2 regions of the Jatrophihabitans endophyticus genome follow, and region 1 is predicted to be linked to the other one. Evidence: riboswitches for the same ligand, from Rfam matches in the RefSeq annotation. Region 1 holds a riboswitch; the other holds the start of a gene.
The links. A riboswitch is a leader RNA that binds a small molecule or an ion and turns the genes downstream of it on or off. The one in region 1 is predicted to bind cobalamin.
Positions count from the first base shown of each region.

Region 2: another riboswitch for cobalamin. It lies ahead of BUE29_RS16425 (CbtB domain-containing protein); the one in region 1 lies ahead of BUE29_RS09915 (prenyltransferase/squalene oxidase repeat-containing protein).

Region 1 covers NZ_FQVU01000002.1:986,355-991,941, forward strand. Annotated here, with positions in the region: gene BUE29_RS09885 (LysE family translocator) at 1-127, opposite strand, end outside; gene BUE29_RS09890 (GNAT family N-acetyltransferase) at 171-623, opposite strand; gene BUE29_RS09895 (hypothetical protein) at 708-1,202, shown strand; gene BUE29_RS09900 (M15 family metallopeptidase) at 1,217-1,795, opposite strand; gene BUE29_RS09905 (class I SAM-dependent methyltransferase) at 1,756-2,499, opposite strand; gene BUE29_RS23110 (DUF4232 domain-containing protein) at 2,546-3,172, shown strand; cobalamin riboswitch at 3,318-3,469, shown strand; gene BUE29_RS09915 (prenyltransferase/squalene oxidase repeat-containing protein) at 3,559-5,587, shown strand, end outside.
Region 2 covers NZ_FQVU01000004.1:396,339-401,925, forward strand. Annotated here, with positions in the region: gene cobM (precorrin-4 C(11)-methyltransferase) at 1-541, opposite strand, end outside; gene cbiE (precorrin-6y C5,15-methyltransferase (decarboxylating) subunit CbiE) at 538-1,773, opposite strand; adenosylcobalamin (AdoCbl) riboswitch at 1,848-1,938, shown strand; gene BUE29_RS16425 (CbtB domain-containing protein) at 1,987-2,202, shown strand; gene BUE29_RS16430 (CbtA family protein) at 2,224-3,087, shown strand; gene BUE29_RS16435 ((2Fe-2S)-binding protein) at 3,092-3,856, opposite strand; gene BUE29_RS16440 (VWA domain-containing protein) at 3,922-5,587, shown strand, end outside.

The DNA of each region.
Region 1 (5,587 bases):
CCGCCAGTGCCACGCGCCGCCCGCCGCGCAGACCCTGCGCGGTGACGTACAGGTTGCTGGGGCCGGGAACCGCCGCGAACGCCGCGACGACCAGCACGAACGTCGTCAGCGTCGACAGCGAGGGCACCGCCCCAGTCTGCCCCCGTCGAAGGCGTTGCGGGAGTACTCCGTCACGTCGCCAGGGACCGGGCCATGCAGACCGACGACGCGCTGTCGACGTAGGGGCCGAACTTCGCGATCGGCTCGAAACCGTGCCGGGCGTAGAACCGGATCGCGGCGTGCTGGTGGACGCCGGTCTCGAGACGGACGAGGTGCGCCCCGGCCGCGGCGGCGTGGTCGAGCAGCGCGGTGATGACCGCCGACGCGACGCCACGTCCGCGGTGCGAGGGGAGGACGTAGAACCGCTTCAGCTCGGCGGTGCCGTCGTCGGCCACCTCGACACCACCGACGCCGACGTAGGCACCGTCGTCCGACGCGCCGACGAGGTGGACGCCGCCCGCTTCGAGTCGCTCGACGGAGTAGCCGAACATCTCGCTCTCGTCGTACCCGCTGGAGGCCAGCTCGGCGGTCAGCGCGTCGACGAGCGGCAGGACGTCACGAACCGAGACAACGGCGACCTTCACCTGTCGCACTCTCACCGACCACTGTTTCGGCGCGGTTACCCGGCGCCCGCTCGTCCGTCCGGGAACCGCTGCGACCATGGACCCATGAAGTTCCGCGCCGGTCTGCACGGCACCGTGAACGCGGTGCTGGGCGCGGTCTTCGCGCCGCTGTTCGCGGCGCTCGCCGTCGTGTGCGGCATCCAGGTCTCGCGCGGCAGCGACGTCGGCTGGTCCTGTGCCGGCGGCATCCTGGCCCTCGTCAGCTGCCTGGTGATGGCCGCGGTGCTGGTCGGCGGTGTCTCGACCTGGCGGACGGTGATCCTCACGCCCACCGGCCTGTCCCTTCCCGGCTTCACGCTGCGCCGCGGGCTGTATCGCGACGACGTGCCACTCGCCGACATCGCCGTCGTGGAGCTGAGGTATCGCTCGGAACCGCGCAACGGTCGCTGGCAGCTACGCGTCGTCCGGCGGGACGCGACGGCGCTGTGCTGCGACAGCATCACGAGCTCGCGCAGCTCCGCCGGCGCCGGTGGCACGTCCGCCATGCGGTCGGTCGATCGGCTCCGGGTCGCGGTCGAGGACGCGCAACGACGCGCGTGACCGACCTGCCCGGGCTAGCAGGTGGGCGAGTGGCAGGGGAAGAGCTTCTTGTACACCTTGTGCGTGGCCGCGACGCTCTTGTTGATCTCGAAGTGCATCGGGTCCTTGCGATGCTGGTAGTCGCCGCCCCATCGGATCACGCCCGAGTAGCGCTTGAGCCGCTTGTGAATGGCCGCGATCTGCTTCTTCGTGAACGAGTGGGCCGCGGTGGTGTTCAGTGGGTGGCGGGTCGCGTTGAGGTCGATCGCGGTGCCCGACGCGTGGTTGGAGTACGTGGTCTGGGAACCGCGGATCTTGCGGTACGACCAGCCGTAGTCGTCACCGGCCTTGTAGAGACTCAGCTTCTCGACCTGCTTGTTGTACCAGTTGGCGAAGTCGACCAGGAGCACGCCGGCGTCGCCCTTGCGCAGCAGCAACCCGTGCTTGGTGCCCGGCACCTTGTAGGTCGCCAGCTTCGACGAGGTCGACTTGGTGATGACCGTCCAGCCGTTCTGCGACTTGGCGGTGGCGGCCGATGCCGACGTCGCCGAGGCGATGAGCAGCGCCGCCGAGGTCAGGAGTCCGAGCAAGGCCGCGAAAAGCTTCGTGCGCATGGCAATCCCTCCGAATCGGTCATCGTCGTGACCTGCGGGTCATAGTGCCGAGAACCGTCCGTTATGGGAAGGGCGGGTCGGGACGTCGCCACATCAGCAGGTAGCGCCAGAGCAAGCAGCCGGCACACGTGCACACCGGGCAGCACCACCCGGGCCTGCTCGCGCACCTGGCGCGTGGTCAGCTCGGCGTCGCGCGTCGGCATGCGCCGGTGGTCGGGATCGTGGCGCAGGGGCGAGCCCGGCCGGGTGCGGTCGCCTCCGGCGGCCAGTACGAGACCGATCAGGTGGTGCCAGGTCGAAGCGACCAGTTCGACGGGCAGCTCGCGCGGCAGGTCGCGACGCGGCAGGGCGACGACGGCCAGCACGCCGCCGGGGCGCAGCGCCTCGGCCAGCCGGGCGAGCGTCGCGGCGAGCGGCAGGTGGTGCAGTGCGGTCATCGAGACGATCGCGTCGTAGTGCCCGGCGGGCAACGGAACCGTCGTGACGTCGGCCAGCCGGCAGTCGACGTTGTCGGGCACGCGGCGGCGGGCGGCGTCGATCATCGTCGGGTCACGGTCGAGGGCATCGACGTGGCGGACGCGGGCGGCCAGCGCACCGGCCAGCCGGCCGGCCCCGCAGCCGACGTCCAGGACGCGCTCGGCGCCCGCGGGCACGGCGCGCAGCAGCAGCCGGTCGTAGTAGGCGTTGTGGTCCCACGGCAGCACGGGTTCATCCTCCCTGGGACGAAGGGGGCGAGAGCGACGTTCTGGCATGATCGCCGCCGTGGGCGGTCCCGCGCATCGAAACCTGCGGACGCGCACGACCGGTCTGATCCTCGCGCCGGCGCTGGCGATATCCGGGTGCGCCGGGGGTTCCGCCTCCCGGGGCGGTGACACCATCGCCGGATCACGCAGCGCACCTGCATCGACGCCCACCACCTCGTCCGCGTCCCGCAGCGTCGGTTCGCCGGACCGAGACGTCCCACCCCGGTGCCACCGCGGCGAGGTGCTGGCGGTCGGTAGGTCGGCTCTCGATGCAGCTCTCGGCCGGCGTTACCTGGCCGTCGACGTGCGCAACTGCACGGGCCGTCCGGTGCGGCTGACTCGACCGGTCGTCACCGGGGTGACCGCCGCCGGCCGCAGCGGCGCGCTCCGGGTCGTGCCGACCCCCGTTGCGCATCGGCAGGAACGAGCGTTCATGCTCGGGCCCGGTCGGACGGCCTCGGCCGGGTTGTCGTGGCGGGCCGAACCGCGCGACGAGCGCATCCGCGAGCTCCGCATTGCCGCGACCCCCGCCGACCCCGCGCACGTCGTGCCCCTCGATCTGCTGGAGCTACGGCTCACCAGTCGCCTCGACTACTACCCGTGGGTGTCGCGACCCAGCGACGTCTTCTCCTGACATACCGGCGGCGTACGGATCGGGTGCCGTGTCACGCGGCCAGGTGACCACCGGCTGGAACTCGTGATCGCGGGCGTCGGCCGCCGAGGTGGCGACGTGATCATGTCGGCACACCGACCGATGCGCATTGACCGGATCGGCGCGGGGCTGTTACGGTGCGCTCGGCCGGGCAGCCGCCCGTGCAGCAAGACCAGCCCACGCAGGGGAAGCCGGTGTGAACCCGGCGCTGACCCGCAACCGTGAGCCGCGCAGCGATGCGAGGCGAGCCGGAATGCCTGCCGGGCTGGGTGGTCAGTGTCTCGTCGCGGTAGCGAGACGGTGCCCGGCCCGTTCGTCGGTCGTCGCCGTGTCGCGTTGCGAGCACTCCGAACGAACGGACGTCGCTCATGACTCCCTGCCCCACCCGCCGGAGCCGCGCCGTCGCGGCCGGGGTCATCCTCCTGCTCGCCGGTGCTCTGATCACCGCGGCGCCCGCCGGTGCCAAGCCCGCCAAGACCACCAAGCCCGCCGAGCCGAGGAAGACCACGACATCCGTGAGCGCGTCACGCGCCGTCGCGGGCGCGCCGCTCGCGCTGACCGCGAGGGTCAGGCCGCGTCCGACGGGCGGCACGATGCGCTTCACCATCGCCGGCAGGACGCCGAAGACGTGCGCGAAGGTCGCGGTGCGCGCCGGGTCGGCGCGGTGCGCCGCCACCGCCCCGGCCGCGGGCCGGCGCACCGTCACCGTCCGGTACTCCGGGGTGCGAGCGAGCGCGAAGTCGAAGCATCGGGCCTACCGTGCGTCGAGTATTCGGCGCACCGTCACGGTGGCGGCGAGACCCGGCACGACCCCGAAACCGGCGGCCGGCACCATCGTCGGCAGCACCGGCTCGTGCACCACCAGCAAGGGCGCGCTGGTGGCGGTCAGCTTCGCGACGTGGTCCGGGCCGATCGTCCGTGGCTGCGACACGACCCCGACCACCGGCATCGACCTGCTCGACACGGCCGGCTTCACCACCGCCGGCACGCAACACGACGGCCCGCAGTTCCTGTGCCGTATCGGCCATGCGCTGTTCGACAGCGGCACGCAGTACCCGAAGCCGGCCACCGAGTCGTGTGTGAGGACGCCGCCGGCGAGCGCGTACTGGTCCTACTGGCTGGCGCCGAAGGGATCGAACACCTGGTCTTATGCGCAGTTCGGCGCATATTCGCAGCGGACGATCGACGGCGACGTCCAGGCGTGGACCTACGGCGCCACCGACGTCGAGGGCACCACCGGCAAGCCCGCCTTCACGCCGAACCAGGTGCGGGCGGGATCGAGCGCGACGGCGAGATCCGCGCCGGCTGCGCAGCGAAGGGCTGCGCCCGCGCCGCGCGCCGACGTCGGGAAGGCGACCGACTACCTGCTCACCGCCCCCAACAGTGCCGGCGACGGACCGCAGCTCAAGGACGGCCACTACTACGACCAGTACGACCTCGGTTTCGCCGACTACGGGTTGACCGTCGACGCGGTGTACGCGCTCGCCGCGTCCGGCTCGGACGACGCCGCGTTGCGTCGCATCATGGCGTTCCTGGACAGCGCCGGAACCGACGGCAGCGACCGGTCGATCAACGACTACACCGGCGTCGGCACGGAGTACGCCGGCGGCGGCTCGGTCGGCAAGGTCGCGCTGGCCGCACTGATGACCGGCTACGACCCGCACGCGTTCGCCGGCCACGATCTCGTCGCGACCCTGGCCGAGCTGGTCTGCACGAAGGCGATCGATAGCGTCTGCGCCGCGCCCGGCAACTACCGTTACTCGCCGTCGACCTTCGCGCAGGCGCTGCCGATCATCGCGCAGCTACGCGCCGGCGACGCCAAGGGTGCGAAGCGTCCGATCGCCTACCTGGAGAGCCTGCAGCACGCGTCGGGGGCGTTCCCCAGCGTGCTGCCCGGCGCCGACTCCGAGACCGACAGCACCGGCATCGCCGCGATGGCGCTCGCCCTCGTGCCGGGCGCCGAGGCGCGCACCCGGCTGGCGAAGGCGCTGTCGTGGCTCGCTTCGCAGCAGACCGCCGACGGCGGCTTCCCCGGCGCGGCCGGCGACTCGACCAACTCCGCCGCCATCGCGATCCAGGCGCTGCGGCTCGACGCGCAGACCTACGCGACCCGGATCGAGCGAGCCGAGGCGTTCCTCGCCGCGGCGCAGAACGCCGACGGCGGCTTCGACGTCGACGCCGACGCCGACGGCTCGGACATGCGAGCCACGACGCAGGTGCTCGGCGGTGTCGTCGGCACCCCGTTCGGCTCCGTGCTCGACGACCTCGACGCCAAGGACGTCGGTACGTCCGGGGCCACCTACCTCGTCGACCAGCTGACCGGCGGCGACCACTACGAGACGGTCTACGACGGGACGGCCTACCCCGACCAGGGGCTCACCGCCGACGGCGTGTTCG
Region 2 (5,587 bases), on a different contig from region 1:
AGCGCGGCGTCAGCTGCGCCACGACCTCGTCGATCGCCTGGACCGCGAGGTGCAGCACCAGCGTCGTCCCCGGGGTGGCGTGCGTGGTGAGGTCCTCGCCGGCCGGCATCGGCGTCGCCCGCTGCGCGAAACGGGTCAGCACCACGCTCTGCGCGACCGCGGGCACCGTCAGCTCGCGCCCCAGGGTGGCGGCCGCCGCCGCGAAGGCGGGGACGCCGGGCACGACGTCGTACGCGACGTCGGCCTGCTCCAGCCGGCGCACCTGCTCGGCCACGGCGCTGAAGACGGACGGGTCGCCCGAGCAGAGCCGGACGACGTCCTCGCCGCGGGCGTCGGCGGCCACGAGCTCGGCGACGATCTCGTCCAGCGTGAGGTCGGCGGTGTCGACGAGGCGGGCGTCGGGCGGGCAGTGCGCGAGCACCTCGGCCGGTACGAGCGAGCCGGCGTAGAGGCACACCCGGCACGAGGCGAGCAGCCGCTGCGCCCGCAGCGTGATCAGGTCGGCGGCGCCCGGGCCCGCCCCCACGAAGTGGACGGTCACGAGTCTCCCGCCGAGGGTCCCGGCTTGGTCCAGGACCACTGCGTGACGGGCATCGCGGGTCGCCAGCCGGTGAACCCGCCCACCGGCGACGCGCGTTCGACGTGCAGCCGGGTCAGCGTCCCGCCGTGCCGGGCGTACGTGTCGGCGAGCACGGTCTCGGTCTCGACCGTGACGCCGTTGGCGACGAGCCGGCCGCCCGGACGCAGTGCGGCGACGCAGGCGGGCAGCACGCCCGCGCCGCTCACGCCCCCGCCCACGAAGACCGCGTCGGGCGTCGGCAGGCCGGCCAGCGCGCTGGGCGCGGCGCCGGCGACGACCTCGAGGCCGGGGACGCCGAGCCGCTCGGCGTTGCGCAGCACGCGCTCGCGGCGGTCGTCGCGCGGCTCGATCGCCACCGCCCGGCAGGACGGGTGGGTGCGCAGCCACTCGATGCCGACGCTGCCCGACCCGGCGCCGACGTCCCACAGCAGCGCCCCCGGCAGCGGACGCAGCGCCGCCAGCGTCACCGCGCGGACCTCCTGCTTGGTCAGCTGGCCGTCGTGTTCGAAGGCGTCGTCGGGCAGCGCCGCGGCCCGCGACCGCGGCTCGGTGCCGGGGTCGGCGCGACAGGCGACGGCGACGATCGCCAGTGCGTCGTGCGGGTCGTCCGAGGCCGGCCCGACCCACTCGTCCGGGCCGCCGAGCTGCGCCAGCACGGTGACCTCGCTCGCCGCGTACCCCTCCTGCGCCAGCACGTCGCGGACGTCGCGTGCTCCGGACGTGCCCGGCGTCAGCACCAGCACGCGGTGGTCGGGCGCCAACGCCGGGCGCAGCAGCGCGAGCGGCCGACCCACGACGCTCACCACCTCGACGTCGGGCAGCGACCAGCCGAGCCGGGCCGCGGCGAGCGACACCGACGACGGGCTCGGCACGACGCGGACCGCGGCCGCGCCGAGGGCGCGCACCAGCGTCGTCCCGATGCCGAAGAACATCGGGTCGCCACTGGCCAGCACGACCGCGCGCCGGCCGGCGAGCTGGCGCAGCAGCGCGGGCAGCCCGGACGCGAGCGGCGCCGGCAGCGGCACCCGCTCGGCCGTCGTCGCCGCGTCGTCGAGCAGCGCCAACTGCCGCTCGCTGCCGACCAGCACCGCGGCCGTCGCGATCTCGGCGGACGCGGCGGGGGACAGGTCGGCGCGTCCGCCGGCGCCGATGCCGACCACCGTCAGCACGGACGACGACGGCGGGGCGGGCACCGTGCGAGTGTGCCGCACCGCATCGGTGGGCCGCGTTGACCCCGTCTTCGGAAGGCACCTAGGGTGGGTGGGCACTGCGGTGTGGGAACTCCGGTGAGAATCCGGGACGGTCGCGCCACTGTGAGTCCCGTGCAGGTACGGGGCGAGTCAGGTCGCACGCCGCAGCAGCACGTCCGACGACTGGGGACGCACGATCCCCGAAGGAGGCTCACCATGAGCAGCACGCACGCCCCCACCACCGCCGCGACGCCCGTCGTCGTCTCGCTGCCGAAGGCGGGGCTGCAGCTCGCGGCCGTCGTGCTCTTCGCGCTGCTGGCCTACTACTTCGTCGGCGTCGACCAGGGCATGACCTCGGTCTTCGGCGACAACACCGCGGTGCACGAGTTCGTGCACGACGCGCGGCACTTCCTCGGCTTCCCCTGCCACTGACGCGCCGCGCGGAGCGCTGACATGGAGTCACGCATCATCGTCCGCGGCATGCTGGCCGGCCTCGTGGGCGGCGTCCTGGCCTTCGTCTTCGCGCGCATCTTCGCCGAGCCGAAGATCCAGGCCGCGATCGACTACGAGAGCGACCGCGACGCCGCGCAGCACGCCCTCGACCGGGCCAACGGCATCCACGTCGAGGAGCACGAGCACGAGCTGTTCAGCCGGGCCGTCCAGGGCAACCTCGGCATCGGCGTGGGCATCGTCGTCTTCGGCATCGCGATGGGCGCGCTGTTCGCCGTCGCGTACTCGATCTGCCTGGGGCGGGTCGGCCGGCTGCAGCCGCGTGCCATCGCGCTGCTCGTCGCCGCCGGCGGGTTCCTCGGCCTCTACCTCGTCCCGTTCGTGAAGTACCCGGCCAATCCGCCGGCGATCGGCCACGAGGAGACGATCAAGGCCCGCGGCGCGCTCTACCTCGTCACCGTCGCCTGCTCGGTCGCGTTCCTGATCGCGGCGGTGTGGCTGGGGCAGCGGCTCGCCGAACGCTTCGGCAACTGGACGGCGGCGCTGCTCGCCGGCGCCGCGTTCGTCGTGGCCATCGGCGTCGTGATGATCGTGCTGCCCTCGACGGGCGAGCTCGCCGCCAACCGCGACGCCGGGTACGGCAACGTCGGGTCCGAGACACCGCTGCCGTTGCGCAACGCCGCCGGTGACATCGTCTTCCCGGGCTTCCCGGCCGACGTGCTGTTCACCTTCCGGCTGTACTCCGTCGGTGCGCAGCTGCTGATGTGGACGGCGATCGGGCTGGTCTTCGCGCCGCTCGCCGACCGGCTGCTGGGCCGCGGGACGCCGCGCCCGACCGTGCGACGGAGCGATCCTGTCCCGAGCTGAGCCGTCAGCGTGCCGCGGCGGCGCGCCACATGTCGTGTCGCGCCGCCTCGGGCACGAGCACGCAGTCCGCGCACTTGCCGCCGGCCGGGACCCGGTAGAACAGGCAGCAGTTCTCGCGCACGAAGAAGCGTCGCCCGGCGAACGGCTCGTAGCGGCCGGCGCCGGCGAGCGGTGCCCGCTCGAGCAGAGCGGCGACGACGTCGAGCGGATCGAGCGACGTGTCGGCGGGCAGCATCCCGGCGGCGCCGTTCAGGGCCGAGGCCAGGTTGCCCCAGAGCGTCTGCGGCGACACCGCGAAGCATCGCCGGTACGCGTCCAGGACCGGCCGCGCCACCGGCTCGATCACGAGCTCGACCAGGGCCGTGGCGGCCGCCGCGGCAGAGTCGACCACGCGGCCCCCCGGGGCGGCGAACGCGACCGGCAGCGGTCCGCCGTCGGCCGGTCGCCACGCCACGCGCTCGACACCCAGCTCGGGCACCACGCCGGCGAGGCACGCGGTGGCCAGCGCCGGGGCGACCAGCCGCGACACGACGCCGAGGGAGTTGATCGACGCGCACGCGCGCAGCTCGATGTCGGCCCCGGTGCGCTGCGCCAGGAAGTCGCGGGCGAACGCGACCCGCTCGGCCAGCACCGAGCCGTCCTCGACGAGCTCGCGCAGCGGCCGCCAGCCACCGGCCGCGTCACCGGCCGGATCGGCGACCTCGAAGTACGCGCCCACCCGCGAGGCATGCGCCAGCGCGGCCCGCACGGCACGGCTGTCGGCGCTCATGCCGCCAGCGTGCCAGTCCAGGAAGGAGGGTCGTGACCCAGTTCCCGTTCAGCGCCGTCGTCGAGATGGCCGACATGCGCCTCGCCCTGCTGCTCAACGCGGTGTCGCCGGCGATCGGCGGCGTCCTCGTCCGCGGCGAGAAGGGGACGGCGAAGTCGACGGCCGTCCGCGCGCTGACGTCGGTCCTGCCGGCCGTCGACGTGGTGGCCGGCTGCCGGTTCGCCTGCTCGCCCGCCGCGCCCGACCCGCAGTGCCCCGACGGCCCGCACGAGGCCGGCGCCGAGGCGATGGTCCGGGCGACGCGGCTCGTCGAGCTGCCGGTCGGCTCCACCGAGGACCGGCTCACCGGCTCGCTGGACGTCGAGGCGGCACTGACCCGGGGTGTCACGAGCTTCCAGCCCGGCCTGCTCGCGGCCGCGCACCGCGGCGTGCTCTACGTCGACGAGGTCAACCTGCTGCACGACCACCTCGTCGACCTGCTGCTCGACGCCGCGGCGCTCGGCACGAACTACGTCGAGCGGGACGGCGTCTCGGTGCGCCACGCCGCCCGCTTCCTGCTCGTCGGGACGATGAACCCGGAGGAGGGTGAGCTGCGCCCGCAGCTGCTGGACCGGTTCGGGCTGACCGTCGAGGTGGCGGCGCCGCGGGAACCGGCGGCGCGGGTCGAGGTCGTGCGGCGCCGGATGGCCTTCGACGACGACCCCGACGCCTTCGCCGTGCGCTTCGCGGCCGAGGAGGCGGCGCTCGCGGAGCGCATCGCCGCCGCCCGGTCGGCCCTGTCGTCGGTGACGCTGCCCGATCACGCGCTGCTGCAGATCGCCGACGTGTGCGCCGCCTTCGACGTCGACGGCCTGCGCGCCGACATCGTCATGGCCCGCACCGCGATCGCGCACGCGGCCTGGGAGGGGCGCGAGACCGTCGGCACCGAGGACGTCCGGGTCGCAGCACGGCTCGCCCTGCCGCACCGCCGCCGTCGCAACCCCTTCGACGCCCCGGGCCTCGACGAGCAGCAGCTCGACGACGCGCTCGGCGAGCCGGAACCGCCGGACGACGACCCGTCGCCGACACCACCGGACGGCGATCCCGACGGTGGCGGCGACGGTCCCGAGCGGCCGGTGGACGCGCAGCCCGATAGCGGCGCCGACGACACCGCGGCAGCGCCGGAGCAGCCGACGGCACCGCCGGAACCGCGGGACGCCCCGGCCGGCCCCGGCGGCGGCACCCAGGCGGCCGCGGCGCCGGGCGAGACGTACCGCATCCGCCGCCTCGAGGCACCGGGCGTGGGCCGCGGCGCCGCCGGCCGACGCTCACGGGCCGAGACCGACACCGGTCGGGTGCTGGGCTCGCGCGTCCCGGACGGCCGGCTGCGGCAGCTGCACCTCGTCGCCACCCTCGCCGCGGCCGCGCCGCACCAGCGGGCCCGCGGCCGCCGCGGCCCGGGGCTCGTGCTGCAGCGTGACGATCTGCGTGACGCGCGCACCGAGGGTCGCGAGTCGAACCTGGTGCTGTTCCTCGTCGACGCGAGCGGGTCGATGGCGGCGCGCAAACGGATGTCGGCGGTCAAGGGCGCGGTGCTCTCGCTGCTGCTCGACGCCTACCAGCGCCGCGACAAGGTCGGCATGATCTCCTTCCGCGGCGGTGCCGCCGAGGTGCTGCTGCCCCCGACGTCCTCGGTCGAGGCCGGCGCGGCGCGGTTGACCACGCTCGCCACCGGCGGCCGCACCCCGCTCG